2 linked regions of the Halohasta litchfieldiae genome follow. Each later gene encodes a partner of the first gene's protein in a complex. Links are inferred from orthologs where the notes say so. Each region holds a gene or a part of one and is shown on either strand. Other genes may lie near its edges.

Region 1 (15,284 bases):
TGTGTATCATAAATGAATATTGTTTTAGATATGTCTGACGCGAAATACTACCGTCGTCACTGACTGATCCGACTGCTGTACTCATATATAAAATACGTCATTGACACGCAATAACATGGATAAATCCGTCCGACGGGGGCGGTCTCACTGAACCACACGCAAAAGGCTTATATAGAATCACAAACAATCACGAGGTGATTATGTCTCAGCGACAACGCATGGGTAACCAGCCGATGATCGTACTTTCCGAGGACAGTCAGCGAACCTCCGGAAAGGACGCGCAGTCTATGAATATCACAGCCGGCAAGGCAGTCGCCGAGTCCGTGCGAACCACCCTCGGTCCAAAGGGTATGGACAAGATGCTCGTCGACAACGGCGGCTCCGTGGTCGTCACCAACGACGGTGTCACCATCCTCAAAGAGATGGACATCGACCACCCCGCCGCGAATATGATCGTCGAAGTCTCCGAAACACAGGAGACCGAAGTCGGCGACGGCACCACCTCCGCAGTCGTCATCGCCGGTGAGCTCCTCGATCAGGCCGAGGAACTCATCGATCAGGATATCCACGCGACCACCGTCGCGCAGGGATACCGACAGGCCGCCGAAAAAGCCAAAGAGATTCTTGAAGCCGAGGCCATCGAGGTCTCGCCGGACGACCGCGAAACGCTCATCAACATTGCCGAGACCGCAATGACCGGCAAGGGCGCAGAAGGGTCGAAAGACCTGCTCGCCGAACTCGTCGTCGACGCCGTCCTCGCAGTCCAGGACGACGACGGCATCGACCTCGACAACATCAACGTCGAAACCGTCGTCGGTGGCTCCATCGACAACGCAGAGCTCGTCGAGGGTGTCATCGTCGGCAAAGAGCGCGTCGACGAGAACATGCCGTACTTCGCCGAGGACGCCAACATTGCCGTCTTCGACGGCGCCTTCGAGATCGCCGAGACCGAGATCGACGCCGAGGTCAACGTCACTGATCCATCGCAGCTCCAAGAGTTCATAGACGAAGAGGAAAAACAGCTCAAGGAAATGGTCGACCAGCTCGTCGCAGCCGACGTCGACGTCGTCTTCGTTGGCGACGGCATCGACGACATGGCCAAACACTACCTCGCCCAAGAGGGCATCATCGCGGCCCGACGCGTCAAAAGCTCCGAGCTGACCGCCGTTGCTCGCGCAACCGGTGCTCGCGTCGTCGCAAACCTCGATGATCTCTCCGAAGACGATCTCGGCTTCGCTGGCAGTGTCGCCCAGAAGGACATCGGCGGCGACCAGCGAATCTTCGTCGAAGATGTCGAAGACGCCAAAAGCGTCAGCCTGATCGTCCGCGGTGGCACCGAACACGTCGTCGACGAGATCGAGCGCGCCATCGACGACTCGCTCGGTGTCGTCCGGTCGACGCTGCTGGAGGGCCACGTCCTCCCCGGTGGCGGCGCACCCGAAGCAGAGCTGGCACTCCAGCTTCGTGACTTCGCCGATTCGGTCGGAGGCCGCGAGCAGCTCGCAGTCGAAGCCTTCGCTGAGGCACTCGAAGTCATCCCACGCACGCTCGCCGAGAACGCTGGACTCGACACGATTGATTCCCTCGTCGAACTCCGTTCGCAGCACGATAGCGGCGAGTTCGGTGCCGGTCTCGACGCCTACACGGGCGACGTGATCGACATGGAAGCAGAGGGTGTCGTCGAACCGCTGCAGGTCAAAACGCAGGCCATCGAGTCCGCGACCGAGGCCGCAGTGATGATCCTCCGGATCGACGACGTGATCGCCGCTGGCGACCTCGCAGGCGGACAGGTCGGCGACGACGATGACGACGGACCGGACATGCCCGGCGGCGGAATGGGCGGCGGCATGGGCGGCATGGGCGGTATGGGTGGCATGGGCGGCGCAATGTAAACGTCGGCCATTAGCCTACTTACACTCTAATCGACCCACTGCTGATCCACCGCTGTACCGCTGTCGACCATCGATCCCAACGCCTGTTCATCGGCCCACGCCGGATCGATCTCTTCATTTTTCAGTGATCCGACACCGACTGGTACGTAGCTGATTCGCCGATGGTAAACAGTGATTTGAGCGAGTCGACCGTCGCTCTAGTACTATAATGTATTATGATGCAAGACTCTCGCGTCCGGACACCGGCGCGCTCTCGTTGACTACGACTCTCACGACCGAGTACTGGGTTGTCGACGAGGCCGGGCACCTCGCCGATCCGGATCTGATCGCGGGACTGCCGGGAGCCGCGGGGACAGCCTCGCCGTACAGCGTTGCTGTCGAAACCCCACCCTGTGAACGCTGTGTCGAACTGGAGGCGGCACTCGACGCCCGGCTTGCGGCGACCGTCGAGGCCGCCCACGACCGGAGCTGTCGACTGCTCGGACTCGGGCTCCGGCCGGATCTGTTAACTGAGTCGGCCTCCCCGGTGACCGACCAGCCGCCGGTGGCCACGGCCGGCACACGGGTCAGTTTCGAACCCGATCCTGCGGCGTCGACCGACCTGTATAACGTGTTGTTGGCGCTCGATCCAGCCTTCGTGTTGGTGAACACGACCAGTCGGGCCGCCGATGGTCAGCAGTATGCCTGTGGTCGACCCTCGCTGTATCACCGTGGTTCCATCGCTCAGTATCGTTTCGGTGACGTGGCAGTGGGGGGCCCGTCGTCGAACGACACTGCCACAGCAGCCACCGACTCATCGACCGACTGGCAGCCGGTCGCCCTCTTGGATGACGGGTCGCGGGTCGAGTGGCGGTCGCTGGACCCGACGACGCCGACGCTGCTGGTCGACCTGATCGCAGATATCAAAACGATCCTACAGCAGGCCCGTCACCACCGACTCAGTGTCGACTCGTTCGGCAACGGGTTCCATGGCGACCGGCTGGTGTTGCCGAACGAGGAGTGGCGGGCGATCTACGCGCAAGAAGCCGTCGAAAAGGGGCTGTCTTCGCTGCTGGTGCGGGCGTACCTCGAACGGCTCGGCGTCGACACGGGCTGGTATCTGGCTGCCACACCGCCGACAGTCAGTGCTGCGGCCGATATGTCGATGGTCTGTCGACAGCATGCTGCCCATCTCGAAGCCGATATCGGTGCCCGACAGACGAGCTAATCGTCAGCGGCCGCCGTCGACGATTCGATACCGGTTGTCGTCAGTGCACCGATGGTGCCCTCATGGGCGGCAACCCAGCGCAGCAGGAGGAACGCGAAGACGTACTTCGCTCCGATATCCAGCAGGCTGTAGGCCCACGACGTGATCGCCACATCGAGGACCGCAAAGCCCTCCGCGCCGAGGGCCCAGAAGAGCGGATAGCCGAACCACAGCACGACAGTCAGGCTTTTTAACGTGCCGAAGATGTCGGCTGTGCCAGCAATCTCAGCGTCTTTGGGCCACTCCACGAGCAGGACGTAGAGCACAGCCACGAAAAACGCACAGCTAATCAGATACCAGAACCACCGCAGGGCGTACGAGGAGGTGGTCAACGCCGCCGCAAGCCCGGTGATACACATTCCGATGTCCATCACAAGCGCGGTGAAGATTTTCGTCAGGTTCGATCCCGCAAGGAGCCCTAAGGCCAGCAGGATCATCGGCGTCGACAGTGCCCATGTGAGATATCGCCCCCACATAGTCAGGACCTCCTCGCCCGCAAGCGCGTGGCCTGCTGGCATCTCTAGGACGCTGATCGTGAGACCGGATACCAGCCCCAGATAGCTCGACAGCGAGACCAGTGGCACCATCAGCGTCGACACGAAGATCAACTGTGCCCGTGGCTCCTCGACGTTGCGTCCGAGATAGACGAAAAACAGGATCGACAGCCCCGCCAGCGCGATGTTGGCCCAAAACGAGAGGTTCAACAGCAGGTTGTCTTGAACCAGTTGATACACCTCCGGCTGTGTGAGTTCGCCCCCTGTCTGTGCGAGGAGGTCGACTCCTGCAGTTGCTATCATAGTCCGAACAAATAATCGACAGTTGCTGTCAAAAGCACACACCCTGACTAGTAAGCATCGTTGCCAGTAGTACTCCGCAGGCTGTCTAAACAGTACATATATAGTTTTATTTGGCGGAAATATTTTATACGCCTACGTGCAACCTAGTAGTCATGACAGCCCCGCGAGTTCTGCTGGTGTATCCAGCCGAGGGGGGCAGTCGGCTCAAGGATGCCTTCGAGACCGCCGGCTGTCGGGTACAGCAGGTAGCGACGGCGACGGAGGCTCTCGCAACGCTGTCGACCGAGAGGTGGGACTGCTTGGTCAGCGAGTTCGAGTTGCCGGGTGATGACGGCCTTGCGCTACGGTCGGCTGTCCGCCAACTCGACCCCGAACTCCCGTTCATCCTGTTTACTGCAAGCGACGCTATCGAGGAGTCGGTGGTCGACGCCGAGTACGACAGCTACGTCCGGAAAAACGGCGCGGCGTCGGTCGACCGACTCGTGAGCGAGGTGACGGCGACCCAGCCCACCGCGGCGTTGACAGCCTCCCAACAGGACGTCTCCAGCGCCGAACCTTCTCCCGATGAACTCGTCAGGACGATGGATACGGCCCCGATTGGAATCAGCCTCAGCAATCCATCACTGACCGATTACCCCCTCGTCTACGTCAACGACGCGTGGGAGGAGCTGACAGGGTACGAGGCCGCGGACCTGCTCGGCCGGAACCCGCGGCTGTTGCAGGGTCCGAACACCGACCCCGAGACCGTCGACCGACTCTCCGAGGCGATTGCCAACGAGGAGCCAGTGAGCGTCGAGATCCGCAACTATCGACGGGACGGGAAACCGTTTTGGAACGAACTCACCATTGCGCCGATCTACGACGACGGCGGCGACCTCCTCTACTACGTTGGCTTCCAGATCGATGTCACCGACCGCCGGGAGGCCGAACAGCTCGCGACAGAGCGGGCCGAAACGCTCGAATCGGAACGACGCACGCTCCGGCGGGTGCTCGACCGAGTCAACGGACTGCTCCGGGAGGTGTCGGGCGTGCTCGTCGAGTCGACCGAGCGTCGAGAGATCGAACACCGGGTCTGCGAAACGATTGCGGCCGAAGAGGGCTACCTGGGTGGCTGGATCGGCACGGTCAGCTCCGATGGGACCGATCTCCGGCTGTCGGCCACGAAGGGGCTGCCAACCGAGATTCCGGAGACGGTTCCCATCGCGGCGCTTCCAGCCGCAGTCGGCGACGCCGTCGACACTGACGCCTGCCACCTATGTTCGGTCGACGATGCGGAGGCTGAACCCGAGGGGCAATCCGAGACTGGTCTCGATCCGTCGACTGTCGGTGGGCGTCGACTGCTGGTCGTCCCGCTCTGCGACGATGAACGACGGTATGGCGTGCTCGGGGTGTACGGCATCGACGCTGCGGCCCTCGACACACGGGAACAGGAACTGTTTGACTCACTCGGGAAGATGATCGCAAACGGACTCCACGCGGTCGAAACCACCCGTATTCTGACGACCGACGACGTCACCGAACTCCGGATCGAGATCCGGGACCCGTCGTTTCGGCTCGCCCAGATCGCCGCAGTGATCGGCAGTCCGGTCGAACGCTGTGGGACAACCACCACGGCCAGCGGCGACTACGAGCTGTATCTGACAACCGACGCTGCCGACGCCGTAGACTCCACTGAGGCTGGTGACGCCGTCGACGCCGTGGATACCCCTGAGGCCGCGGCCACCGTGGACGTCGACCCCGAGGCACTCATATCGCTATCGTTTATTCAGGCTGCACGGGTAGTCTCCAAGACCGACAGTGAGCTGACGCTGTCGGTCACGATGGCACAGCTCCCGCCCGACGACGAGTTGGCCGCCTTCGGGGCTGTCGTCACCGACACGACCGCTACAGCCGACGGTGGGACACTAACAGTCGAAGCACCGCCCGAACAGGACGTGCGCCCACTGCTTGAGACGCTTCAGTCGCAGTATGACACCGTCGACCTCCGGGCCAAAACCGAGCGAGAACGGCGGGAGCAGCGACCCACTGAGTTCAGGGCTGTCGTCGACGAGCACCTCACCGAGCGACAGACGGCTGCCCTCGAAGCGGCCCACCTCAACGATTACTTCGAGTCGCCCCGCCCGGTCGACGGCGAAACGATTGCCGAGACGATGGATATTACGCGACAGACGTTCCACCAGCATCTCCGCGCGGCCGAGCGGAAACTGGTCGCGGCCTACGTTGACGCGTAATCCGATCACGCCGTGAACGAGTGGGGCTGTCGGAACGCGGGCGCGCAGTGCTTTTCATTACCCAGTGTGTACGGTCGCTGTGGATAGTCGTTCGGCGGTCGACACCGAGGACATCGGGGTCCGGCAAGCCACGCGTGCGGACCTCCTCGCAATCTCGCGGCTCGAAAAAACAGTGTTCGACGAGCCGTGGTCCTACTCGGCGTTCGAGGGATTTCTCGACGAACCGGCGTTTCTGCTCGCGGAGGTCGACGGCGAACTGTTGGGCTACATCGTCGCCGACTGGATGCCGAACTCCGGCCGGGAGCTGGGCCATGTCAAGGATCTCGCGGTCCATCCCGATGGTCGACGGAACGGCGTGGGTCGACTCCTGTTGCGCCATGCCGTCTCCCGCCTGCTAGTCAGGGGCGTCAGCCGAATCAAACTCGAAGTTCGGGCGGGCAACACCGCTGCCCAACGCCTGTACGCCGACGAAGGGTTCGAAACCGTCCGGCGGGTGCCGCGCTACTACAGCGACGGCGAGGCTGCGCTGATTCTCGTTTATACGCCGGAGTGAACACCACGTTTCGGACCACCGGCGTTTTACTCATCGCGCCCCTATCGCCGGCAATGGGGTATCTGTGTCCGGTCTGTGAGGAGCCGTTCGGTGATGAAGCCCAGTGTGCCAACCATCTCGCAGTGACGGCGATTCTCCACGGCGAGGCCCACGACCAGTGGCTCGCCGAGGCAGTCGACGAGCGAGACGATGGCACTGACGACTGGGAGTCGGTGCCACGCGCCGATCTCGCGGCAATCGTCGCAGAACGCGCCGCGGAGACCACCGACCACGACCATCCCGGCGACCATACCCATCCAGTCGACAATGGTGGTGACCAGCCAGTCGACAACGCTGGTGAGCAGCAGCAACCCGGCCAGCCAGCGATCACAGAATCACCCGGAGAGACCGAGGCCTTGGATGCCGACGCACAATCCATTCTCAACGAGGCCCGGGAGCTGACCCGAAAGATGCAACAGCGTGGTCCCGACGCCGACACCGAGGACGAAAGCAAAGAAACCTAACGGGTCGCCACAGTGTCGACGCCATGCACACCGAAGGCGTCTCCGAACCCGAGACGGTCGAAGCCGCACGGGAAGCCTACGAAACCGCCGGTCCAGCCGCCCAGATCGTCGTCAAGGAGGCCACGAAGGCCATGGAGTTCGACAACGCGGAGTACGACGAGCGCGTCACCGGCGCGGTGATCGAAACCGCCCGGGATGCGCTGTTTGCCTCTCTTTTAAAAGTCTACCACGGCTCTCAGGCCGAGTTCGAGGAGTGGTGCGAAAATCGGCAGGACAGCGTCGACCTTGTCGGGAGTGACGACGTAGAGTCGGTCGTCTGGCATCCAGTCGCGATAGACAAAACAGTTGTCGCCGCCAGCTATCAGGCCGAGCCGGAGGCGGCCGCCGCAACCGTCCGCCGCCGAGCGTTCGGTCGACACTACCGCGAGCAGTTCTGAGCGTCGGATCGCTACGCTTCGTAAAACGTTTTTCCGACTGTTTCCGATTCGATAGCCCAGCCGTCGGCCGGCTCGTCGGCCTCCGGCTTGTAGTAGCGCGTCGACTCGTGGCCGTCGGGAGCGGCATCACTCATATAGGCGAGTTCCGTGATCTCGATCCAGTTGCTCCCGTCGGCTGGCTCGGCGTCGACTATCTCCGTAATCTCCCCGTCGTCGGCTGTCTGAATCCATCGTGCCATCTTCGTCCACAGTATCGAAGTCATGACCTATTAGTGAATCGCGGTATTGCGCGAACGCCTCACAGTCGCTACAGAATATTGACCAGTCGACACGCCTATTGATTGTCAGCCCGCAGTCGACACCGATCACGTCACGGTGTGACGAGACGCCGGGAGAACAGCAACTTTATCAGTCGTTCGGGGCGAATTTTTCACAAGATTACTCTGAGGAGGTCAAAGGTGACACAAGAGACAACACAACCGGAGGTGAACATCGGACTCGTCGGCCACGTCGACCACGGAAAGACGACGCTCGTCCAAGCGTTGAGCGGTTCGTGGACCGATCAGCACTCTGAGGAGATGAAGCGCGGTATCTCCATCAGGCTGGGGTATGCGGACGCAACGTTCCGCCAATGCCCGGGCGTCGAGGAGCCCGACTGTTACACCGTCGAGGAGGAATGTGAAGATGGAACACCGAGCGAGCGACTTCGAACGGTCTCGTTCGTCGACGCGCCCGGCCACGAAACGCTGATGGCAACGATGCTGGCGGGGGCCTCGCTGATGGACGGCGCGGTGCTCGTGATCTCTGCGACCGAGGACGTCCCCCAGTCGCAGACCGAAGAGCATCTGATGGCGCTCGACATCATCGGCATCGAGAACATCGTCATCGCCCAGAACAAAGTCGACCTCGTGGATCGCGACCGCGCGGTCGACAACTACGAGCAGATCCAGGAGTTCGTCGAGGGCACCGTCGCCGAGGACGCCCCAATCGTCCCGATCAGCGCTCAGCAGGAGGTCAACATGGATCTCCTGATCGGCGCCATCGAGGAGACGATTCCGACGCCCGAACGAACCGAAGGCGAGGACGCCCGGATGTACGTCGCGCGGAGTTTCGACATCAACCGTCCCGGCACCACGTGGGAGAACCTCTCAGGTGGCGTCATTGGCGGCAGTCTCGTCGACGGCGAGTTCGAGAACGGCGACGACATCCAACTCCGACCCGGCCGCGAGGTCGACGAGGAGGGCCAAACCGAGTGGCGGTCGATTGAAACGTCGATCCGGTCGCTACAGGCCGGCAGCGAGAACGTCGACTCGGTGACGCCCGGCGGACTGATCGGTGTCGGTACCGGTCTTGACCCAAGCTTCGCAAAGGGCGATGCGCTCGGCGGACAGGTCGCCGGGACGCCCGGCAGTCTGCCACCGACGCGGGAAGCCTTCGAGATGGACGTTGAACTGCTGGACCGCGTCGTTGGCGAAAACGACGAAGTCGAAGAGATCTCGACCGGTGAGCCGCTGATGCTCACCGTCGGCACCGCGACGACAGTCGGTGCGGTGACGAGTGCGCGCTCCGGCGAGTGTGAGGTCAAACTCAAACGACCAGTGTGTGCGCCAGCCGGAGCCAAAATTGCCATCAACCGCCGAGTCGGCGCGCGATGGCGACTGATCGGCGTTGGCACGCTGACGGAGTAAGATGACACGCGTTGGCATGGATACGAACGCGCTGATGATGCCGGTCGAACTCGGGATTCGCGTCTTCGAGGAGGTCGACCGGCTGTTCGACGAGACCGAATGTCTCGTTCCAGAGGCTGTCGTCGACGAACTCGACGACCTTTCGTCGGGCCACGGTGAGGCCGCAACCGCCGCCAGCGTGGGAAAAGATCTTGCCAATCGATGTCGTGTAGTCGAAACGAATGCGTCGTACGCTGACGATGCGATTGTCGAACTCGCCACGGAGGGCGAGTTCGACGCCGTCGTCACGAATGACCGCCCCTTGCGCGACCGCCTGCTGTCCCGCGGTGTTCGCGTCGTCGGTGTCCGGGGAAACAGACTCGGGATAACAGAACCATAATATGTACAAACGGGTACGACTCAAAGATACGGTTGAAGTGCCGCCACGTCAGTTGGCGGATGTAAGTCCACAGCGGGTCAAACACCTGCTGCAGGACAAACTAGAAGGACGGATGGACGAGGATGTCGGCAGTGTCGTCAGTATCGCCGAGGTACACGACATCGGGGAGGGCACGGTGCTCCCCAATCGGCCCGGCGTCTACTACGAAGCGGAGTTCGACGCGATCACGTTCGACCCCGACATGCAGGAGGTCGTCGACGGCACGGTCGTCGAGGTCGTCGAATTCGGTGCCTTCGTCGGGATTGGTCCGGTCGACGGACTGCTCCACGTCTCCCAGATTTCGGACGAATACCTCGCCTTCGATGGCGAGAACCAGCAGCTCGCCTCGACGGAGTCCAACCAGACGCTCGGCGTCGACGATCCCGTCCGCGTGCGGGTCGTCACAAAGAGCATCGACGAACGGAATCCCCGAGATTCAAAAATCGGCCTGACGGCCAAACAGCCGGGGCTGGGCAAACACGAGTGGCTCGAATCTGACCGCAGTAAACGCACCCAAGAAGCCACTTCGGAGGGAACCTAGATGGCCAAATCGCGACTCGCCTGCCGGGAGTGTCACTACGTCAACGAGGCTGACCTCCAGAACTGTCAGAGCTGTGGATCCTCGAGCCTGACCGAAGACTGGGCGGGCTACGTTATCATTCCACATCCCGAACAGAGCGAGATCGCAACCGAAATGAACGTCACCGAACCCGGTAGCTACGCGCTGAAGGTCCGGTAGTTTGTGATTACCCTCCCCGACTCGCTCCGCAGTGCGTTCAAAGAGCCGTTCGGTCCCGTCTACACGGACACCGAGCAGCTACTGGCGGCAGTTCGGGAGGCCGGTGTTGAGGCTGATACGACAGACGATTCTGCGGCCCCACTCATTGCTGTCGGCGATGTCGTTACCTACCACCTACTGGAGGCTGGTCGACAGCCCGACGTGGCGGTGATCGACGGGAAAACCGAACGCGAGGCAGTCGACGCGGAGATCGAAGCCGCCCTTGCCGATCCCGACACCGAGACGTGCCGGGTGACAAACCCACCGGCCGAACTCTCCAAAGCGATGCTACTCGCGCTCCGGGAGGCGATCAGGAATCCCGAGCCGGTGACAATTATCGTCGACGGCGAGGAGGATCTGGCGACGCTCCCGGCGATTGTGCTCGCTCCGGTGGGCGCAAGCGTGATCTACGGCCAACCCGGTACAGGGATGGTCCACGTTACGGTCACCGAGTCCGAGATCGACAACGCGCGTCGACTGCTCGAACAGTTCGATGGCGACACCGACGGCGCGATGGAGTTACTGATCACGTGAGCCCCATACGACCCCATTGAGTCGCCGTGAGACCCCCTGCCGTCGACGCAGGGCTTCGAAATCCTTTTACAGCGTTCCCGAGGAGTTATGAGCAACTGACCATGGACGTCACTATCATCTCCGAGGAGGAGAACCCGATGCTGCACCGCACCGACATCCGATTCGAAACGGTCCACAACGAGACCACACCGTCACGCCTGTCGGTCCGCGACAGCCTCGCGGCCAAACTCGACAAGGGCTCCGACGAGGTCGTCGTCCACGAACTCGACACCGCCTTCGGCATGCGGAAAACCGTCGGCTACGCCAAGGTCTACGATTCGGCCGAGTTCGCCCGTGACGTCGAGCAGGACCACATGCTCGACCGCAACAAGATCGACGAGACCGAAGCCGAAGCAGAGGAAGCCTAACGCGACGCAATGCGCGTTCTCGGCATCGAGGGGACCGCGTGGGCCGCAAGCGCCGCCCTCTACGACGATGCCGAGGATACTGTTTTCATCGAGAGCGATCCCTACCAACCCGACAGCGGCGGCATTCACCCGCGTGAGGCCGCCGAACACATGGGCGAGGCGATCCCACAGGTCATCCAGCGAGTGCTGAACCACGCCGCCGAGACGGCCGACGGCGAGGGACGGGCGGTCGACGCCGCGCCCAATGAGTACGGAATCGACGCCGTCGCCTTTTCGCGTGGGCCGGGACTCGGTCCCTGCCTCCGGACGGTCGGCACTGCCGCCCGCGCGGCGGCCCAGAGCCTCGGCGTCCCGCTTGTCGGCGTCAACCATATGGTCGCCCATTTGGAGATCGGTCGACACCAATCGGGCTTCGACTCGCCGGTCTGCCTCAACGCCTCGGGCGCGAACGCCCACCTGCTGGGCTTCCACAACGGTCGGTACCGCGTGCTCGGCGAAACGATGGATACCGGCGTCGGCAACGCCTTAGACAAGTTCACGCGGCATATCGGCTGGAGCCATCCCGGCGGCCCAAAGGTCGAAGAAGCCGCCGATGACGGCGAGTTCATCGATCTCCCGTACGTCGTCAAGGGGATGGATTTCTCCTTTTCTGGAATTATGAGCGCGGCCAAACAGGCCGCCGATGACGGCGAAGCTATCGAGGACATCTGTTTCTCGCTTCAGGAACACGTCTTCGGAATGCTAACCGAAGTTGCCGAGCGCGCGCTGTCGCTGACAGCCACCGACGAACTCGTGCTCGGCGGTGGAGTTGGGCAAAACGAGCGGCTCCAAGAGATGCTCCGAACGATGTGCGCCGAGCGTGGTGCCGACTTTCACGTGCCTGAGCCGCGATTCCTCCGGGACAACGCCGGGATGATCGCCGTATTGGGGGCCAAACAGTTCGCCGTCGGTGATACCCTCGCCATCGAGGCGTCGACGGTCGACCCTAACTTCCGACCAGATCAAGTGCCAGTGACGTGGCGGGTCGACGAGCAGTCGGTGGCTCGTGGGCTTGGCGCGACAACCGCGAGTGACGGGACGACCACCACCGCGAGTGACGAGACCACGACCCAGCGCGGCGCGGAGGCAGTCGTCGACGTTCTCGACCCTGCCGAAGCGGGGCTGAGCCTGCCGGCTCGCTGTGTCCGCAAGCGCCGAGTGCCGAAAGCCTATCGCCATCCCCTGTTGGACGAGACGCTGCGGGCCGAGCGCACGACCGCCGAGGCGCGGCTCACTTCGCAGGCCCGGCGGGCAGGGGTACCGACACCGCTCGTCTGGGATGTCGACCCCGAGGAGTCGACGATCTGGTTCCAACACGTCGGCACGAGCGACCTTGCGGCCGATCTCACCATCGAGCCAGTGCGAGCGGTCGGCCAATCGCTGGCCACGATTCACGAGGCCGGATTCGTTCACGGCGATCCGACGACCCGGAACGTCAGAATCGGCGACCGGACGTGGCTCATCGATTTCGGTCTCGGCTTTTATACCGGCCACGTCGAGGACCACGCGATGGATCTCCACGTCTTCCGGCAGAGCCTCGAAGCCACTGCCGACGATCCAGCACCGCTCTGTGAGGCGGTGATGGCGGGCTACAGCGAGGTTGGCCGTAGCGAGGTCGTCGACCGACTCGCAACCATCGAAGACCGCGGCCGATACCAGTAGCTGTCTGTGGCTCGAAACCAGTATCAGATCCGATTCTTAGTAGCCGACGCTTAAGCCAGTCGACCACACTCGTCCCCTATGGTCCGCCATCCGATTTCCCGCCGGTCGCTGTTGGCCACAACCGCGGCCGGTGTCGCGGGGCTGGCTGGCTGCACCAGCGCCGGCGAGGGAGACTGTCGGACTGCGTTCGACGGGATCGCAACGGTCGACATCAGCAGTATGGAGATCTACGATATCGAGGCCGCGGCGGGCCAGCGACTGTATCTCAACTTTCGACGACTCGACGGGCCGCGAGCCAGTCTCAGTGTATTCGGACCGAACGAGGAGTCGCTACTGCGTCTCCAGAACGTCGACCGGCTCGAACGCGTCTTCGAGGTCAGCGAGCCGGGAACGTACTCGGTGGTAACGCGCAACGAGTCGACCGACGGCAGCGGTCGGTGGGAGACGACAGTCACAGTCTACCGTGGCTGGTGTGGAGACGTTTTTTGACACCATGAGCAGGCTCCTCGACGGACTGATCTGGGCGCTCGTCGGCCTCATCACCGCCGGGCTTGTTCGGCTGACGATGCCACGAAACACGGTTTTCGTGCTCGGCCTCCTTGCCGGCGTCGCAGTTGGCAGCCTCTATGCGGCCAACACGCGGCTCTCGCGGCCGACGCTGTCGACGCTCGTCGTCACGCTGTCGACGGGTCTCATCATCGCCACCGTCTCGGTCGTCATTGTGTCGACGCGATGGCTCCCATCGATCTGGACGGTAACCCTCGGTTACGCCATCGGGATCGTCGCCACGTGGCTGTTGGTGAGCGGGCTTGCGCTCGATGATCTGGGCGGGTTCGCCGCCATCGCCGGACTCCTGCTGGCGGTGATCGGCGGCGCGGCCGGACTGCTGGTGGTCGACGATTCACTGCTGTTTCTCGCCGTGCTGTTCGGCGGGCTGGTGGCTGGCCTGCTCGTCCCGCTCAGCGGGCTCGTCTTCGGTTTCGTTCGGTCGACATCGGGCGGTCCGCAGCGATCAAAAGACGCCGAACGCATCGAGCCAGCCACGCGGTTCGGCATCGAGGCCACGGCGATTGCGGGGTTAGCGGTGGGAGTCCCGTTCGGTTCGCGGGCGGTCGCGCTGTTCGGCTCCGGCGGACTCGACGCGTTCCCGATTGGGGTCGGCTGTGGCGCACTGTACAGTCTCGGACTCTGGGCGGTCAGTGGCGGCCGCTCCGAGCGGGTCAGTCGACTCCGTGATCGGTTCGTCGAGCGCGTCTATCGGCTGCTCAATCGGATCGAGGACTGGCTCGACCGCCGTCGACCCGATGGCCCACAACAGGACTCCGAGTCGGGCGACGGCGAAGGCCAAAGCGAGGAGACCGCCGCCGCAGACGACGCCGACTCGGTCGCGGCGGCCAGTCGACTCATCGAGGGAGTCGCCACCGATTTCGCTGACCGCGAGTTGGTGATCAAAGCCGCCGAAGAGTTAGAGAATCTCACCGCGACCAATAGCGGACTGCGCGACCGGATTTCCACGCTCTGGATCCGGTTCAGCGGCACGCTCTCCCGGGAGACGCTCAACGCCGGGATGGCACTCCAGCTTTCGGCGGCCGAAGAGGCTCGCCAGCGCGGCGACACCGAGCGCGCCGAATCGTTGACCGACACCGCCTTGCAACTGGCTGCACCGACAATCGGCTCGGTGGCCTCGGCCATCCTCCGCGGTCGACGCAACGGAGTTGATACCATCTTCGACACACTGGCACCGCTGTTCGCACGAATCGACAGCCTGCTCGGCGAGGAGCGGCGTCCGGTCGACGACGATGATCCCGAAGGGTTTCAGCTGATCCAGCAGCTACTCGAACGGCTCATCGACGAGGAATCCGGTGAGGGGTTCGACACCGCCTTATCGCGGATTCGGGCCGCGGCCGCCGACGGCTGGTACTCGGTGCAGGCGGGCGATCAGGCCCTCTCAGCCGGCAACTACCAGCGCGCGCTGGTCGCCTATCTCGCCGCGATCAAAGCCTACCGTCAGGCCTACGACATCGCCGACGACTCCGCCAAGACCGCGACGAGCAAGCACGCCCAGCCCGACGACGCCAGCGATACCGACAGTTCGACCA
Region 2 (15,107 bases), 2.3 Mb from region 1 along the record:
TCGTCGCCTGCTTTTCGGCGGCCCGACGCGAGACCACAAACACCGCGCCAAACGCCACCGGCGCGAGCGCGGCAGTCGGCGGGAAGACACCGAGCCCTGCCAAGAGGACCACCGCCGCCATCCCAGCGATCATGAACCAGTGGGCCACCTGTCTGGCCCGCTGTCGACCAAGCACCACCGCCACCGTTCGCTTGTTGATCGATTTGTCGTAGGCGTAGTCGGTGGCGTCGTCGACCGTCTTGATCCCACACAGAATCGTCGTAAACACCAGCGCGTACGCGACGACAGGGAGCGTCAGCGTCGACGTCTGGACGTAGAACCCGCCGAGCAGGGCAATGCCGATCCCTGCAGGGTAGCCCGCGGTCGCGCCCACAGGGTGGAGATCCAACTGCGGGGCGTGATTGTAGCCAATCAGCCACCCCGGCACCGTAATCAGGGCGGCAATCGGGTCGACTAGATACCAGAGCGCGGCACAGCCAGCGAAAAACGCTGCCGAGGCTCCAACGAGGCCGACTCGACAGCCGCGAGCCGACAGCGGATGGTCGTCGTCTTCGCCCCGAAGGTGGAAGTCGACGTAGCCGTCTTTGACGTGAGCGACGTACAGCGCACAGAAGGCCGTCGCCATATGGAGCACCGCAAGGGGGAGCGCGAAGTCGACTGCCAGCACCGCGCCAAAGGCTGAGGCGGCCACTGGCGGCAACATAAACACTGGATGGATCTGTGAGAGAAAGGCGTCGAAAGCCGCAGCCGGACCGGTTCCATGGCGGGCGAGTGACATATGCTACGTATCACGCATATCAGCAAAGAGTGTTCTGCCGGATCGAACGAGGAATCCGGCTCACCTGACTGGTGGCGTGAGGGTCAGACCAACACGCGTTCGAGGTCGACGACCGTCCCACTCTCGGCATCGGGATCGCCGACCATCGTCCCGAGACAGACAGCACTCTCATCGGGCGTATAACAGGCGACAAGCGCGCCGTCATCGATCTCGGAATCGGCACTGATCACACCCGGTGCATACACCGGTGCACCGGTGGCAACCTCGCGGGCCGCGGAGGGTGCGATCTCGACACTGGGGAGGTGTCTCAGTGCACGCTCGGCAGGCTGCACGATCTCTCGCAGGAGATCCTCATATCCATCCTCTGTCGCAAAGGTAAGCGCGTCGGTGAACGACTGGAGGTTGACGAGCGAGCTGTCGTCGAAGGGGTCGGTCGCGGTCCGCCGCAGATGCCCCATATGTGCGCCAGTGCCAAGAGCCAGTCCGAGGTCGTGACAGAGCTTTCGGACATACGTCCCGCTCTCACACTGCATCCGAATCAGCGCCTGTCGATCTGTTAGGTCGAGCAGTTCCAACTCATGGATCTCTCGAACGCGCAGTCGACGACTCACTGCGCTCTTTCGCGGTGGTTTCTGATACAGTGGAGCCTCGAACTCGTCAAGCACCGATTCGAGGTTCGTGGGGGCGTGTGCGTGGAGTTCAAGGACCGAGACGTACTCCTTGCGGCCTTCGAGAAACACTTGGGCCATCCGGGTTGCATCGCCCAAGAGCATCGGTAGGCAGCCAGTAACTTTCGGGTCGAGGGTTCCGGCGTGGGCCGCACGGTCGACAGGTGGCATATCGGGATCGAGGTCTGCGACAGCCTCCGCTGTGAGATCTCGGACCCAGCCAGCGACCTGGTGGGCCGACGGACCGGCGGGCTTGTCGAGGTTGACGACACCAAACGAAAGCAGTTCAGCGGCCGAACGCTCCTCGGGCGGGGCACGAAGCAGATCAGTCATCAGTGAGAAGTCGACCTGTCATAGTTAGAAATCGTAGACGACGCCTTCGACTGGCTCTTTGCCCTCGTCGGTGTCGTAGTCGTAGGACTCGACGGCGGTAGCGAGCGTTTTCTGCATCGATTTCGGTCCCCAACGAGCCGTGTTGCAGGTGATGTCGTAGATCGTGAGATCCGCAATATCGATGTTGTAGTACTCCTTATACCGGAGGGCCTCGCTGTTTTCGCGGCGTGTTGTCTCTTGGCGGGCGACCTCAACCGGTTTATCCTCGCGGTCGGCGATGCGCTCGGCGCGAACCGTCCGAGGGGCATCGAGCCAGATCTTGATATCGGCGTGATCGGCGGCCAACCAGCCAGCGAGGCGAGACTCGAGAAGGAGATCGTCGCGTTCGAGGGCGATCTCTCGGAGTCGACGGTCGAGATCGCGGTCGATCTGTTCGTCCTCTTCGGCCAACTCGTTGAACTCGACGGGGGTGTAGCCCCGCTCGTCGGCAAGCTCCCGAAAAATATCGCCGCCGCTGACGTGCGCAAGCCCGAATCGCTCGGCGAGTGCAGCGGCGTTCGTGCTCTTGCCGCTGCCGGGCGGCCCAGAGACGGTTAGTAACATACTACCTCTCTTGGGGTCCGGCTAAAAGAGATTGTCCTTCGGCACCGCCATGGGCTGTGGTGGCGTCGCATACGGCGACGGGTCGAACTGAGTTAGGAGAGTTGGGCCGCAATATCGGCTTCGGTAATGATGCCGACCGTCTCGCCGCCCTCGGTGACCATGACTGCCTTGTAGTGTTCCAGCAGGTTCCGGATCTCGTCGACGGTCGAATCGGTCGCCACCGTGGGGAACGACTCGCTCATGACCTCACTCACGGGGTGATCACCCACGTCTTCACCGGCCCGAATCACGTCGCTTTGGCTGATCGAACCGACCGGGATCCCGCTCTGGAGGACCGGCAACTGGGAGTAGGCTTCGGCCTTCATCGTCTCGATAGCCTCCCGAACCGAGTCGTCGGGCGCGACGTTGATCACGGCTTCGTGCATTAGATCCGCGGCGCGGACGACTTCGCCTTCGGCCTCATCTAAGGCGTTGACGATCCGGCGGAGCGTCGACAGCCGCGGGTCGACATCCCCACCCTCTATCCGCGCGATCAACGGCTGGGAGACGCCAGCCGACTCGGCGAGCGAACTCTGAGTGAGCCCAAGGGCGGTCCGTCGCTCCCTGAGATCCTGTGGCGTCGGCAGTTCCATACCGCCTATTACTCGAAGTTATTTGAAAAGCTTTCGTCAGAGGCAGTCGACGGTCGGCTGAACCGACCGGACTGGTCGTTACTGGTAGGTTCTCAGCAGCAAGCCGCGTTACTGGTCGTCGTCTTCGTCGGGGTCGGTCTCTATGACGTCGATCACCGACAGTGGGACGTCACGGAGCGCACCGCCGACTTCGCTTTTGGCGATTCGGGAGGCGTGTTCGACGCTGTCGGCATTGAAGATGTCGATCTCCAGCAGGAGACCGATGAGGGCGGTGTCGGCCGCAATGAATCCCGAGTCAAACGGTTCGCCGCAGGCCGGACAGCCGGTGACGCCGACCTCGACGTCGACGTACTCCTTGCCCTTCTCGTTGAGCCGCTTGCCCGCAGAGCTCACCGCGACCCCGATAGCATCGTCAATATCCTCGACATCGCGCACCAACCACGCCGCCTCCATCGCAACGAGATAGTTACTCATTGTAGAGGCTGGGGGCTCTGGGGTTTCGTGTCTTGTGGTTCGGTTGCGCCACGACACGCGCTGTCAGTCGACACGACAGTCACCGCCACAAATAGGCGCAAGGAAGCCACTAGATTCCCATAAGTTATGGCTACCTCTCGGGTTAGCCACGCTGTTTACACCCGACATCCCGAGGATGCACTATGCAACTTGCAGTTCGAACATTTCTAGTTGAATCGCAAGACAGCGGAGGGGTGGCTGGACCTGCCCAGGAGGCACATTTATATAGGAGGGGCAGAGCCACACAGGTACGGTTATGATTGAATCGGTTACGCGTTTCACCGTGTTTGCCCTGTACCAGCTCACCGTCATGTTCGGTATCCTCCTGCTGCCGGTTGCATTTGCAGCCCGTCGACTCGGGATTCAGCTCCCAATCGGCGACCTCATCGAGCGGTTGGATTCGGCCTACGCCCAGACGGCTAACTAACTTCCAGAGCGGAACGACGACTGTTTGTCCCACAAATTACTACATTCATCCTCGCCCAACTAGGGGTATGTCAGTTCGAAAACTACTCGGCTCGGCTCTCGCTGGCGTCGGTGGCCTCGTCGCGCTCAACCGTCGACTCCGTGCTCGCGCTGGGGAGCTACCACCAGCACTCGATGGCAACCAGAATCAGTATCGGTGGCGTGGCATGGACGTCGCCTACACCGAGGCTGGCGACCCCGACGATCCGAACCTCGTCTTGCTTCACGGAATCAACGCTGCGGCCTCCAGCGGCGAGTTCCGCGAGGTGTTCGCCGACCTCGCCGAGGAGTACCACGTCATTGCCCCTGATCTCCCCGGCTTTGGACGCTCCGACCGCCCACCGCTCAACTACTCTTCGACCTTATATACCGAGTTCGTCGACGATTTTCTCGCCGAGTTTGAGTCGCCTGCAGTCATCGCCTCCTCGCTGACGTGTGCCTACACGCTGGCCGCACTGACCGAGGGCCGCAGTGACCACGCAATCAGCGATTTGCTCTGTATCTGTCCGACCGCCATCGCCGGTCCCGAGCCACCGAAGCAGTGGCTCCGGGAGTTGATTCGCGCCCCTGTGATCGGCGAGGGACTGTACAATCTCATCGCGTCGAAACCCTCGATCCGGTATTTCAACGCCGACCACGGCTACTACGATCCAACGAAGGTGACCGAAGCATGGCAGGATTATGAGTGGCAGACGGCCCACCAGTCGAACGCTCGGTTCGCTCCGGCCTCGTTTATCAGTGGCTACCTCAACAGCGACATCGATCTCGCGGCGGCGATTCAGTCCCTCGACGTGTCGACGACAATCGTCTGGGGCCGAGACGCCGACATCACACCGCTCTCGGAGGGCCGGGAACTCGCCGACGAGGCGGATGCGACGCTCGTCGTCTTCGATCAGGCATATCTTCTGCCGCACGTCGAGTTCCCCGCAGAGTTCCTCGCAGTCGTCGACAACTGGATCGACGCCGATAGTGCGGTGGCCTCGACTGACACAACCGCAAACTAACTCAGGCAGGCCGGAAGACGACGAGTCGGTCCTCAGTTGTGTCTCGGGTTTCGACAGTGACCCCGACCTCGTCGCCTGTGTCGACTGTCTCGTGGTCGACGCCGCGAACGATCCCAGTGAGTGCGACCGGACCGAAGTCGACAATCGCACTCACGTACGGCGTATCGTCGGCAAACTTCTCGGCGGCGACGTGGACGACGGTGTAGGTGTCTATGTTGCCGGTCTCGGGCAGCGGCTCCTCGGAGAGGTCGGTCGACCCCGAATGGGGACAGACCCGCCGTGGCGGCAGCGAACCATGGCCCTCGGGTGATTCCAGATAGAACCCCTCCCCGGCGTCGATGGCGTCGAGCCACTCGTCGTAGGTGGCTGGCTGTAGCTCGTCGGTTGGTGCCGCGTGGTCAGTCATTGGTCGACCTCCAGAACGTGAACAACTGCGCTGGCAACCGTCCCGCCCGCGTTGTGGCTGACACCGACAGTGGCGTCGTCGACGGCGTCACTGTTCGGATGGTCACCACGGAGCAGACGGGTGATCTCGGCGATCTGACTCCCGCCGGTCGCGCCGACCGGATGGCCCTTGGCTTTCAGGCCGCCTGAGAGGTTGATCGGTGTCTCGCCGTCGGGGGTCGTTTGTCCCTCGCGCGCTGCGGAGATTCCCTCGCCCGGCTCGAACAGCCCGAGACCCTCGATTGCCAGTACTTCGGCGATGGTAAAGCAGTCGTGAACCTCCGCGAAGTCGACGTCTTGGGCCGTGATTTCGGCATCGGCATACGCCTCCTCGGCGGCAATTTCGGTTGCCGGCGTCTGGGCCATCTGCTGGCGGTCTTGGAGAGCGAGATTGTCGCCGCCCTGTCCGCTGCCGGTGATCGACACCGGAGCCTCGACGCCGTGTTCCTCGGCATACTCCTCGGAGACCAGAAGGATAGCACTCGCACCATCTGTGATCGGACAGGCATCATACAGGTGGAGCGGGGAGGCGACAGGTGGACTATCGAGGGCTTGGTCGACGCTGATCTCCTTTTGATACTGGGCGTACTCGTTTTCCAGTGCGTTGGCGTGGTTTTTGACCGCAATGTGGGCTAGATCCTCGCGTTCGCCGCCGAATCGGTCGAAGTAGGCCCGTGCCATCAACGCGTAGGCGCTTGGGAAGGTGACGCCAGCCCGAACCTCGTACAGTTCGTCGGCCGCAATCGCCAGCGCGGCGGTCGCCTGACCGGTGTCGAGAGTCGTCATTCGCTCCATCCCGCCGGCGAGAATCACATCGGCCTCGCCGGAGCGAATCGACCGGACAGCCTCCCGGACAGCGACACCGGCTGAAGCACAGGCCTCCTCGTAGCGAGTGGCCGGACAGCTGAGTCCGGCGGCTTCGGCCATCAGCGGGGCCTGATGGCCCTGATGCTCGGCGAGGGCACCCATGAAGTTGCCGTAGTTGAGCTGGTCGACCGCATCGCGGTCGACGCCAGCGTCCTCGAAGGCCGCCAGCGCGGCCGCCGCAAACAGCTCCCGGCCAGCACGGTCACCATGGGCACCGAACGGAGTCAGCCCGACACCAGCGATTCGGACAGTGGTCATACCGGTGGGTCGCACTGAGAGTGGTAAAAGCTTGGCTCACTCCTCGGTTGGTGTGACTACACGCCTGACTAGTCGGTGCGTGTGCCGATACAACAGGGAGACATAGTCGACGGCTACCGGAACGGTAATGAGAGAATACGAGGAGTAGTCAGCCGATATATCGGAGATCGTCGTCGCCCATCACCTGCTGTTGTTGTTGGGACTGCATCTCCTGTATCTTGCCGACGACTTCCTCCATCTCCTCGGCGCGGTCTTCGAGGGAGCTAAAGTCGACCTCGAAACCGATGACCTCTTGGAGGACTTCAAGAACAGCCTGTGCGCTTTTCGGGTCGACCAGATAGCCGCTGGTTTCGCCCATCAAACACGTGGCATTCATGCCACGTCGCTCGCCGAGTCCGAGTAGGAGGCCACTAACACCGACAATGCCGCCGGCAGGCTCGTCGGCACGGAACTCGACATCGGCGGCCTCCAAAGTCTCTTTGAGATCTGCGTTCGTCACGGCTCCCAGCACCGTGTATTCCTCGACGAGTTCGCCGGTGGGGACGCCGCCGAGCGCATAGGCGTGGTCGACGCCGAAGCTCTCGGCAACGTCGAGAAACGCCGAAGTGAGTTTGTAGTGGCCAGCGTTTGTCGAGGCCTGATGGTCACCTGTCAGTACGAGGAGATCCGGACTGTCGCCGGGCGTCTGAATACCGTGGAATTCGGCCGCGGTGAGCTCGGTCACGCCCTCGTCGTCGACCGTTACCTGTGGGGGGAACTCGTCGGCGTAGACGCGGCGAACACACTCGCTGTCGAACTCCTCGACGAGGTGTTCGGCGACGAGTTTGCCGATGTGACCGACACCCGGCAATCCTTCGATAAGAACGGGATCGGAGAGAGAACGCTCCGCAACGTGTTCGATATCGATGTCGTCCATGGAGTTATTCGCGTTCGCGCCGCTTAAGAGACCGTCGGTACTCACCGTAGGGGTCCTCAGGGCTGAACGGCGCTGGTGCGCTGTTTTCGGTCGACCCGCCACAGTCCGGGCAGGAATCACCGAGACTGTAGACGGGGCGGTCATGTTCGGACTCCCAGTCCGCACAGACACGAATATCGGATTTCATCGCGACTCGTCCTACTCGTCTTCTTCGCTGCGCTCGCGGTGGTAGTGTCCCGAACCACCGGCAGCCTCGATGGCTTCTTTGGCGCGGTCAGCACTCGATTCGAGCTCTCGCTCGGCGGTTTTGTAGTCCGGCGCACGGACCTTGATCCGGTACTCCGGCGAGCCAACGTAGGACACCGAGAGTTCGATCTCGTTGGGGATCTCGCCGTTGCCTTCGGCGGCCTTCAGCGCCTCTTTGACGACGTCGACGCCGTCAGGAGCCGGACATTCGAGGTCGACATAGCCGGTAACGTTGACGTACGGGACCGAGACGTTCTCGCGGGCGGTCTCGACGATAGACTCGATCTCCTCGTCGCTAAGATCGGTGTCTTCGAGCGCCTCTCCGCCGTGGATTGCCGCCTGCTCGAAGGCGTCGTACAGCGATTCGTACTCCGCGAGCAGGCCGTTTGCGACCGCACCGTAGGTCTCGTCGTCGACCTCCTCGCCGAGCGCAAGCAGCATCCAGTTGTCGGCCTTCTGCTCGTTTTTCCACTCCTGGATCTTCTCTTTGCGCTGGTGTTCGTTGACGTCCTTGATCGAGAGATCGATCTGCTGGGAGCTCTCGTTGACGTCGAGCACCTTGGCAACGACCGTCTGTCCAACGCGGACGTGGTCGCGGACATTTTTGATCCAGCCGGATGCGACCTCGCTGATGTGGGCGAGCCCGCGTTTGTTCTCGTACTCATCGAGGTCGACGAAGACCCCGAAATCGGTGATTTCGTCGACTTTACCGACGACGAGGTCGCCCGTCTCGGGCCAGCCACTGTATTTCATTTGGTATGTAAGTTCCTTCAGTCGGGGAGAAATTATCGAGCTTCGACAGTCTCGACGATTTCGTGATCGATTTCGGCCATGCCGCCGGTTGGCACTGCGAGGGTCGTCCCGCAGACCGCACAGCTAACGGTGGTGGCGGCCTTGCCGAAGACGATCTGTTCGTTCTCGCAATCACTACATTTCACGCGGACGTATGTTCCTGCCATTGTTATTCCTGGAATGTAAGTCGGCCAGCACGCCATCCTTTGCGCATGTGGGCCTTGCCGCAGTCACTGCAGCGGTAGGTGAGGTTCGTCTTCTTCGTTGGTTTGTCGCCACCCGGCACCTTCGAGAACTTGCCTGCGTTCCCGATGGTCGACTTGGCGCGGCGTCGCTGCCGATCCTGGACCTTCTTCATCCCCGTCGAGCGGCCCGTTCGGACCTTCTCGACTTCGTGTTCTTGATGGGAGTCACAGTGCGGACAGTACGTATTCATTCGGCGTGGCATTTCCATAGTGAGATCTACCTTGGCGGTGGTTTGGTATGGCCCGTTAAAACCCGTTTGGTTCGAAGGCGTCGGCCTCCGGCTGATTTTGTGGGATGCGATGGCATACACGCGCCGATCTGGAGGGCAGTTTCCGAAGCCATTAAGCGGTAACCAGTCGAACTCGGAGACATGCAACAGCTCATCGTCAAGGGGGACCCCGGCATCCGCAAGGGCGCGATCATCAACTACGATGGGAACGAACAGATCTGTTTCGGCATCCAGCGACAGGGCGACTGGCACGGCCCTGACGAAGTCCAGCTGTGGTGTACCATCGGCACCGAAGACGAACACGAAACCTACGAAAAACGGTCCTACGTCCCACACTGGCTGGAGGTCGACACCATCGACGCCGACGCCCTCGATGTCGTCAAAGCCCGCAGCGAACTCTCTGTCTAACTACGGTTCAGCGCTGGCCTGATCGCGCTTCTGCGCGCGGTATTCGTCGACATGACTCGGCAGAACGGTTTTTCAGAATAGTATCGTCAGCACTGCCAGCGACAGCACACTCCCGATAGTCAGCGACACCAGCACGACCACGACAGGTCGGATCCCCGTGTTTCGGAGCTTCCCGAGATCGATTTCGGTGCCGAGGCCGACGAAGGCAACACTGAACAGCCAGCTGTAGGCGGTGTCGATGGTAGTAAGCTGTGCTGGTGAGAGAATGCCGAGACTCCCGACAATCGAGAGGGCGATAAATCCGAGCACGAACGTCGGAAACTCCTCCCAGAGCGTCCGCACGGAGAGTCGACCTTCCGTTTCTGCCCGTGTATAGTAGGCTGCGTAGCCAAGGACGACGAATCCGATCAGCGCGTTGCGAGTGAGTTTCGTCAGCGTCGCCCACTGTCCGGCAACCTCCGAGTAGGCGAAGCCGACGGCGACAACCGGTCCCGTCGAGAACATGCTGACACCGGCCCAGATGCCGAAGACGACATCCGAGAGGCCGAGCAGTTCGCCAGCAATCGGGTAGACAACGAGTGTCACCGCATCAAACAGTAGCACCGTGGCCGCCGCATAGGCGATCTGTGTTTCCCGTGCGCGCACAGCACCACCCACCGCGACGACCGCCGAGACGCCACAGATCCCAGCCCCCGCCGCAAGCAGCGATCCCAGCTTGTCGTCGAGACCGAACACGCTCCGTGAGAGAATCTCGATACCGACAATGGTGAGGACAGCTACCGCCACAACAACCACAAGAACGACGAGACCTGCCTCACGAACAGTCTCTAGCGTGAGCGAGGCACCCATCAGCACGATTCCGGCACCGAGCCAGATATTGTGCGTTGCAAGCCCCGGAAGCAATCGGTCCGGAACGCCAGGCCCGTTGACGAGGATCGCTCCGAGTGCGATTGCGACAAGCAGCGCAGTAACGCCAGTAACAGAGGCGATAGCTCGTGCGAGTATCGCCCCAATACAGAGGACACCGACTCCTGGAAGCAGCCGTTTGAGCCGCAGTATGATCCAGGACCACCGGTGCTCAGTCGACATCTATCTCGGCTCACTCACGGTGTCAGTAATGGGTATCGATTGTGTGGTCGACAGGCAACGAGTGCGCGTTCGTGGGAGCTTGTGACTCGGTCAAAACTGCCATACGGCGCTTGAATCATAACCCTTAACCGTAACTGTGGCCTTCGACATGATAGCGGGATGGGATAGCCAGGAGATTCCGCCGGGCTCATAACCCGGAGATCGGAAGTTCAAATCTTCCTCCCGCTATATTTTTTACAATTTCACTTGAAACTAACCGGTTAACCTCCTCTGTGCAGTATCATATACTGGATTTTATAAGAATAAATGACATCTGAAAACCATTAATTGGCTGTAATGCTTTATGTAGAACTGTGTCGGGCGACGAATACTGTCGCAGAACTGCTATCACACGCCTCTCAGTGTCTCCGACCGATGAGTCACTGCTCCGCGAAACGATCAGCGAATGGAAAGAAGGGTGTCAGATCGCGTCGGACAAGGCATGGGAGTGTTGTCACTCCAAGTCAGACGTGCAGCAACTCGCTTACGACGACATTCGCGAGCAAACCACGCTTGGAAGTCAGCATGCGATTCTCGCCTGTCATCAGGCCGCCGACAACATCAAGTCCTGTATCTCATGCCGTCGAGATGGGAGAAAAGCCGGAAAACCCACGTATACGAGTCCGACGATCACCTACGACAGCCGGACGATGACAGTCTTTCCCGAAAAAGAAGCGGTGTCACTGACTACCCATGGCAACCATTCACGGGTGCGGGCTGACCTCGTTCTCCCCGATGACGACGATGGCTACCAACATCAGTATGTTTCTTCGGAGGCGTGGGAATCGACGCAGTCGACGCTCCATTATCGCAACGGAGAGTGGTACTTACACCTCGGATTCCGCAAACACAGACCACATGCCGATAAAACAGAGACAACCGAGAACGGAACGGTTCTCGGGGTCGACCTCGGTGTGAACGAAATCGCAGTCACCAGCACGGCGCGATTCTTTTCGGCTGGACAACTGAATCACGACCGTCGGGAGTTCAAGCGAGTCCGTACCGATCTCCAAGAGCATGGATCTCGGAACGCACACCGAACGCTCGAATCCATGCGTGGTCGAGAAACCGAGTACGTAACTCACGTCTTGCACGCAGTCGCCAACGGAATACTCCAGGAAGCACTCAACTACGACTGCGACGGTATCGTGTTTGAGGAGTTGGACGGTATCCGAAGGCGGTTGCCGAATGCGGCATGGCACTCGAAATGGGCATTTGATCGGCTGTATCAATATGTCCAGTACAAAGCCGAAAGTGAAGGATTATTTGTCGATACGACGAGCCCGAAAAACACATCAAAACGATGCGCCGAATGTGGATTCGTTCACGGCGCTAACCGGCCAAGCCGCGACAGATTCGACTGTCAGAACTGTGAAACGCGAAACCACGCCGATTACAATGCAGCCAAGAATGTTGCCGAAATGTATCTCCGACGCGAGCAACAGTCTTCGTGTCGGAGGGGCGTCAGTCAATACGCCCTGAAATCCGGGACAGTGAGCCCAGATCAGGGATTCACACCATACCCAGCCGAGTCCACGGACAAGCCCTCCCCACAACAAAGCCAGCGGGCCTGACCCCGAGCGAATAGGGAGGGGTAGTTGATATCTACTTTCCGCTATTTCAGATCGGCTCCCGAGCTTAGAACTTGTAGTTCGATTTCGAGCCCAGATCGTCGTCTGCAGTTTCGATCTCACCGATTCCAACAAACTCGTAGTCGACGTCGACCAGATACACCTCGCCATCTTCGACCTCAATATCGATCTCATTCAAGAACGCACCCTCACACGGGCCAAACGAACACCGACCGCTGTCGACCTCGAAGTACGCGCCGTGATTCGTACAGACCACTTCGCCGTTGCGGAGCTCGGCCCCCGAGCCTTTGTCGAGTTTGATGTGGGTGTAATGCTGGCAGTAGTTGAGCCAGCTGATGATGCCCTCGTCGTCCCGGACTAAGATGGCCTCCTTCTGTTCGTCGCCGTCGACTGGTTGCACTCGGAATAGAAAGGTCGTCTCCTCGGGAACTTCGTCGACCGACGTAATTCGGCTCGCGGAACTCATTGTGAAAGGAAGTCGACTGTGAGTTTTTAATAGTATGTTTCGAGATCGGTCCGACGAGAGCACAAGTAATGGTAATAAGAATTGGGTTCACCACTTGACTGGAAGCTGTCTGTAGGTTTTCCCGAAGAGTAGAAGGCCGAGGGCAACCAGAACCGCAGAGATGAGTGCTTCCACAGTATCCCCACTGCTGAGGCTCCGCCTCCGCGTCTCAACCACCATCATATATCCATCATCGGTGTCGATGAGTCGGTTTGCATCCCGGAGCGGTCGATCAGTCTGTATCCAACCGAAAGTCAGCGCGAGCCGGCCACGGAACGAAATCTGATCCGGCGAGACAGCGAGCGATTCGACGACCGTTTCGGGAGCGACTGGCTCCAACAGAAGCGTCTTCGGGAGGATCGAATCGTCGACAGTACGTCGGTAGTAGGCTGGCCGACCGTCTATCGGATGGTATGCGTACCGTGTTTCGATTTGAACCGGCGTCTCAGTGATATTGAGTTCGAGATCGCCCTGTTGAATGCGTTCCCGTTCGGAGACACACGCCGCAGTCGGACGCAAACCGGAACAGGCGACTCCGTCGACTGACTGGTCCCACAGTGAGTCACCAGCAACCTCGATGGCATCGTTTTCGACCGTTACTGGTTCAACGGAGTAGGTGTGTGATGAGAGATCGAGATTGAGCAGCGGGAGATACAACGGATTCGAGAGCAGCAGAAACGCGATCAGCAAACCAACGCCGACTCGCTGTCGCTGAGTCGGTGGCCAGACCGATGAACGGAGACTCATACCGAACTAACTATCAGACGACTGTATAATCATTCAGGAATTGAGATCCGGTACCGAAACCACATCACTCGTAGTGGGTCGACTCAACGCGGGCGTCGAACAGCCGCGACAACAGCGTCGTCACCGGTCCAGCAGCCGTCTCGGTCGACCCGTCGTCCTCGTCGTCACCGACTGAGAGCCCGTCGACGGTCTCGACGGGTCGGATCTCCCACGTCGAGTTGGTCAGAAACACCTCGTCAGCGTTTCGGATCTCCTCGGGCGTATACTGGCCTTCTTCGACTGGAATCCCCTCCTCGGCGGCCAACTCAAGGACAACCCGTCGCGTGATCCCCGGCAGCACCGGGCCATCGAGACTCGGGGTTCGGAGCGCGTTGTCCCGAACAAAAAACAGGTTACTTGTCGCGCCCTCGGTGACGTGGCCATCGACGTCAACCATCACGGCCTCGTCGGCATCGCTCACCCGGAGTTCGAGCCGAGCCAAAATGCCGTTGAGATAGTTGTGCGTCTTTGCCTGAGATGGAATCGACTCGTCGGGGACGCGCTTGGTTTTGACTGTCTGGAGGGTTGCCGGGCCGTCCCACACGGACTCATCACCGCGGCCGCCGCGGGGGAGTTGACTGACGATGACCACGACCGTCGGGTCGACCTCGGTATCTGGAGTCAGTTTCCCCGGTTGGACACCACGAGTGATTGAAAGCCGGACGTAGGCTTCGGCTAACTCGTTTGCCGCGAGGGTGTCGTCGACTCGCTCTCGAAGCTCCGCGTCACTCAGTCCATGGTCAAAGTCGAGCACTTCGCAGGTCTCTCGGAGCCGATCCATGTGGGCATTCCACTCAAAAACCTTGCCGCCGTAGGCCCGCATCGTCTCAAAGGCCGCATCGCCGTATAAAAAGCCGCGATCCCGGACGTTGACGGTCGCCTCCGAAGCTGGGACGAGGTCGCCGTCGACGTGATACAACAGCCCTTGATCACTCATCGCTGGCCTCCTCACACCGATGGACGAAGTTTTCGACCATCCGTTTCCCGTCGTCGGTGAGAATGCTCTCGGGGTGGAACTGGACGCCGAACTGGGGTTTCTCGCGGTGGCGGACCCCCATGACGACCTCGCGTTCGTCGACGGTATGGGCGGTTTCGATCAGTTCGTCGGGTAGGTCCTCGCGGTCGACACACAGCGAGTGATACCGGCCGACCCGAAGGCTCTCAGGGAGGCCCTCGAACAACCCTTGGCCGTCGTGGCTGATCGACGAGGGTTTGCCGTGGACGACATCCGGCGCGTGGCCCACCGGCGCACCGAGGGCCGCACACATCGCTTGATGGCCGAGACAGACGCCGAATATCGGGCACTCGAGGTCGAACACGTCCATCGAAATTCCCGCTGACTGGGGGGTGCCGGGACCCGGAGAAAGGACGATTCCATCCGGATCGAGTCGACGAATCCAATCGAGGTCGACCATGTCGTTGCGCCGGACGGCCACCTCGCCGGCAAACTCGCCGACGTACTGGACGAGATTGTAGACGAACGAATCGTAGTTGTCGATCACGAGGATTCGGGGACCACCGTCGACGTTGCCAGCCACACCTCCCGCCGCACGCTCTTGCTGTGGCTCCGATTCAGCCGCGGTCATTCCGCGGCCTCCTCGATTGTCATGCGGCCAGCGGTCAGCGCCTCATCAATCGCGGTGACAAGCGCTCGACCCTTGGCCATCGTTTCGTCGTACTCGGCGTCGGGCTCG

Evidence for each region.
Region 2: the proteins of HALTADL_RS16025 (region 1) and HALTADL_RS04525 are in contact, whole or in part, in a crystal structure (PDB 3CW2), measured with the Saccharolobus solfataricus proteins. The link is inferred for Halohasta litchfieldiae from one-to-one orthologs. Residues at the interface, in WP_009988771.1 of Saccharolobus solfataricus: Asp222, Lys225, Pro226, Gly227, Thr228, Gln229, Phe230, Asn231, Leu233, Lys234, Gly235, Leu259, Phe273, Thr274, Lys275, Tyr300, Leu301, Asp302, Pro303, Ser304, Leu305, Lys307; in WP_009989173.1 of Saccharolobus solfataricus: Val185, Arg186, Thr187, Asn188, Glu189, Pro190, Leu191, Gly192, Val193, Glu194, Ile196, Lys197, Ile200, Ser201, Leu204, Ile217, Lys218, Ile219, Tyr220, Thr221, Ile222, Gly223, Ala224, Pro225, Tyr227.

What each region holds. Positions count from the first base shown.
Region 1 is NZ_CP024845.1:3,145,537-3,160,820, reverse strand. Bases 7,286-10,232 are described here. They hold HALTADL_RS16025 (translation initiation factor IF-2 subunit gamma), read left to right. Parts: upstream 7,286-8,117; coding sequence 8,118-9,347; downstream 9,348-10,232. Other genes in these bases: HALTADL_RS16015 (DNA-directed RNA polymerase), read left to right, coding at 9,728-10,232; HALTADL_RS16020 (DUF188 domain-containing protein), read left to right, coding at 9,364-9,726; HALTADL_RS16030 (hypothetical protein), read right to left, coding at 7,671-7,898; HALTADL_RS16035 (DUF5809 family protein), read left to right, coding at 7,286-7,659. Outside these bases: thsA (thermosome subunit alpha), read left to right, coding at 234-1,892; HALTADL_RS16060 (hypothetical protein), read left to right, coding at 2,149-3,099; HALTADL_RS16055 (bacteriorhodopsin), read right to left, coding at 3,096-3,935; HALTADL_RS16050 (bacterio-opsin activator domain-containing protein), read left to right, coding at 4,088-6,166; rimI (ribosomal protein S18-alanine N-acetyltransferase), read left to right, coding at 6,246-6,719; HALTADL_RS16040 (DUF5810 domain-containing protein), read left to right, coding at 6,773-7,222; more of HALTADL_RS16035, read left to right, coding at 7,246-7,285; more of HALTADL_RS16015, read left to right, coding at 10,233-10,306; transcription elongation factor subunit Spt4, read left to right, coding at 10,307-10,504; HALTADL_RS16005 (GTP-dependent dephospho-CoA kinase family protein), read left to right, coding at 10,508-11,077; HALTADL_RS16000 (30S ribosomal protein S24e), read left to right, coding at 11,179-11,484; HALTADL_RS15995 (bifunctional N(6)-L-threonylcarbamoyladenine synthase/serine/threonine protein kinase), read left to right, coding at 11,494-13,185; HALTADL_RS15990 (hypothetical protein), read left to right, coding at 13,264-13,674; HALTADL_RS15985 (DUF3488 domain-containing protein), read left to right, coding at 13,679-15,284. UniProt on the Methanocaldococcus jannaschii protein: eIF-2 functions in the early steps of protein synthesis by forming a ternary complex with GTP and initiator tRNA.
Region 2 is NZ_CP024845.1:880,727-895,833, forward strand. What follows is about bases 6,581-9,350. They hold HALTADL_RS04525 (translation initiation factor IF-2 subunit alpha), read right to left. Parts: upstream 8,481-9,350; coding sequence 7,680-8,480; downstream 6,581-7,679. Other genes in these bases: HALTADL_RS04515 (proteasome assembly chaperone family protein), read right to left, coding at 6,714-7,481; HALTADL_RS04520 (RNA-protein complex protein Nop10), read right to left, coding at 7,486-7,668; HALTADL_RS04530 (30S ribosomal protein S27e), read right to left, coding at 8,513-8,686; HALTADL_RS04535 (50S ribosomal protein L44e), read right to left, coding at 8,689-8,973; HALTADL_RS04540 (HAH_0734 family protein), read left to right, coding at 9,136-9,350. Also shown: HALTADL_RS04475 (UbiA family prenyltransferase), read right to left, coding at 1-778; HALTADL_RS04480 (RNA-guided pseudouridylation complex pseudouridine synthase subunit Cbf5), read right to left, coding at 862-1,770; cmk ((d)CMP kinase), read right to left, coding at 1,804-2,382; HALTADL_RS04490 (CBS domain-containing protein), read right to left, coding at 2,475-3,014; HALTADL_RS04495 (DUF555 domain-containing protein), read right to left, coding at 3,123-3,488; HALTADL_RS17630 (hypothetical protein), read left to right, coding at 3,784-3,954; HALTADL_RS04500 (alpha/beta fold hydrolase), read left to right, coding at 4,022-4,996; HALTADL_RS04505 (Zn-ribbon domain-containing OB-fold protein), read right to left, coding at 4,998-5,402; HALTADL_RS04510 (thiolase domain-containing protein), read right to left, coding at 5,399-6,565; more of HALTADL_RS04540, read left to right, coding at 9,351-9,402; HALTADL_RS04545 (YeiH family protein), read right to left, coding at 9,475-10,458; HALTADL_RS04555 (RNA-guided endonuclease InsQ/TnpB family protein), read left to right, coding at 10,845-12,104; HALTADL_RS04560 (Rieske (2Fe-2S) protein), read right to left, coding at 12,169-12,588; HALTADL_RS04565 (hypothetical protein), read right to left, coding at 12,676-13,374; HALTADL_RS04570 (aminotransferase class IV), read right to left, coding at 13,439-14,350; HALTADL_RS04575 (anthranilate synthase component II), read right to left, coding at 14,343-14,999; HALTADL_RS04580 (anthranilate synthase component I family protein), read right to left, coding at 14,996-15,107. UniProt on the Methanocaldococcus jannaschii protein: eIF-2 functions in the early steps of protein synthesis by forming a ternary complex with GTP and initiator tRNA.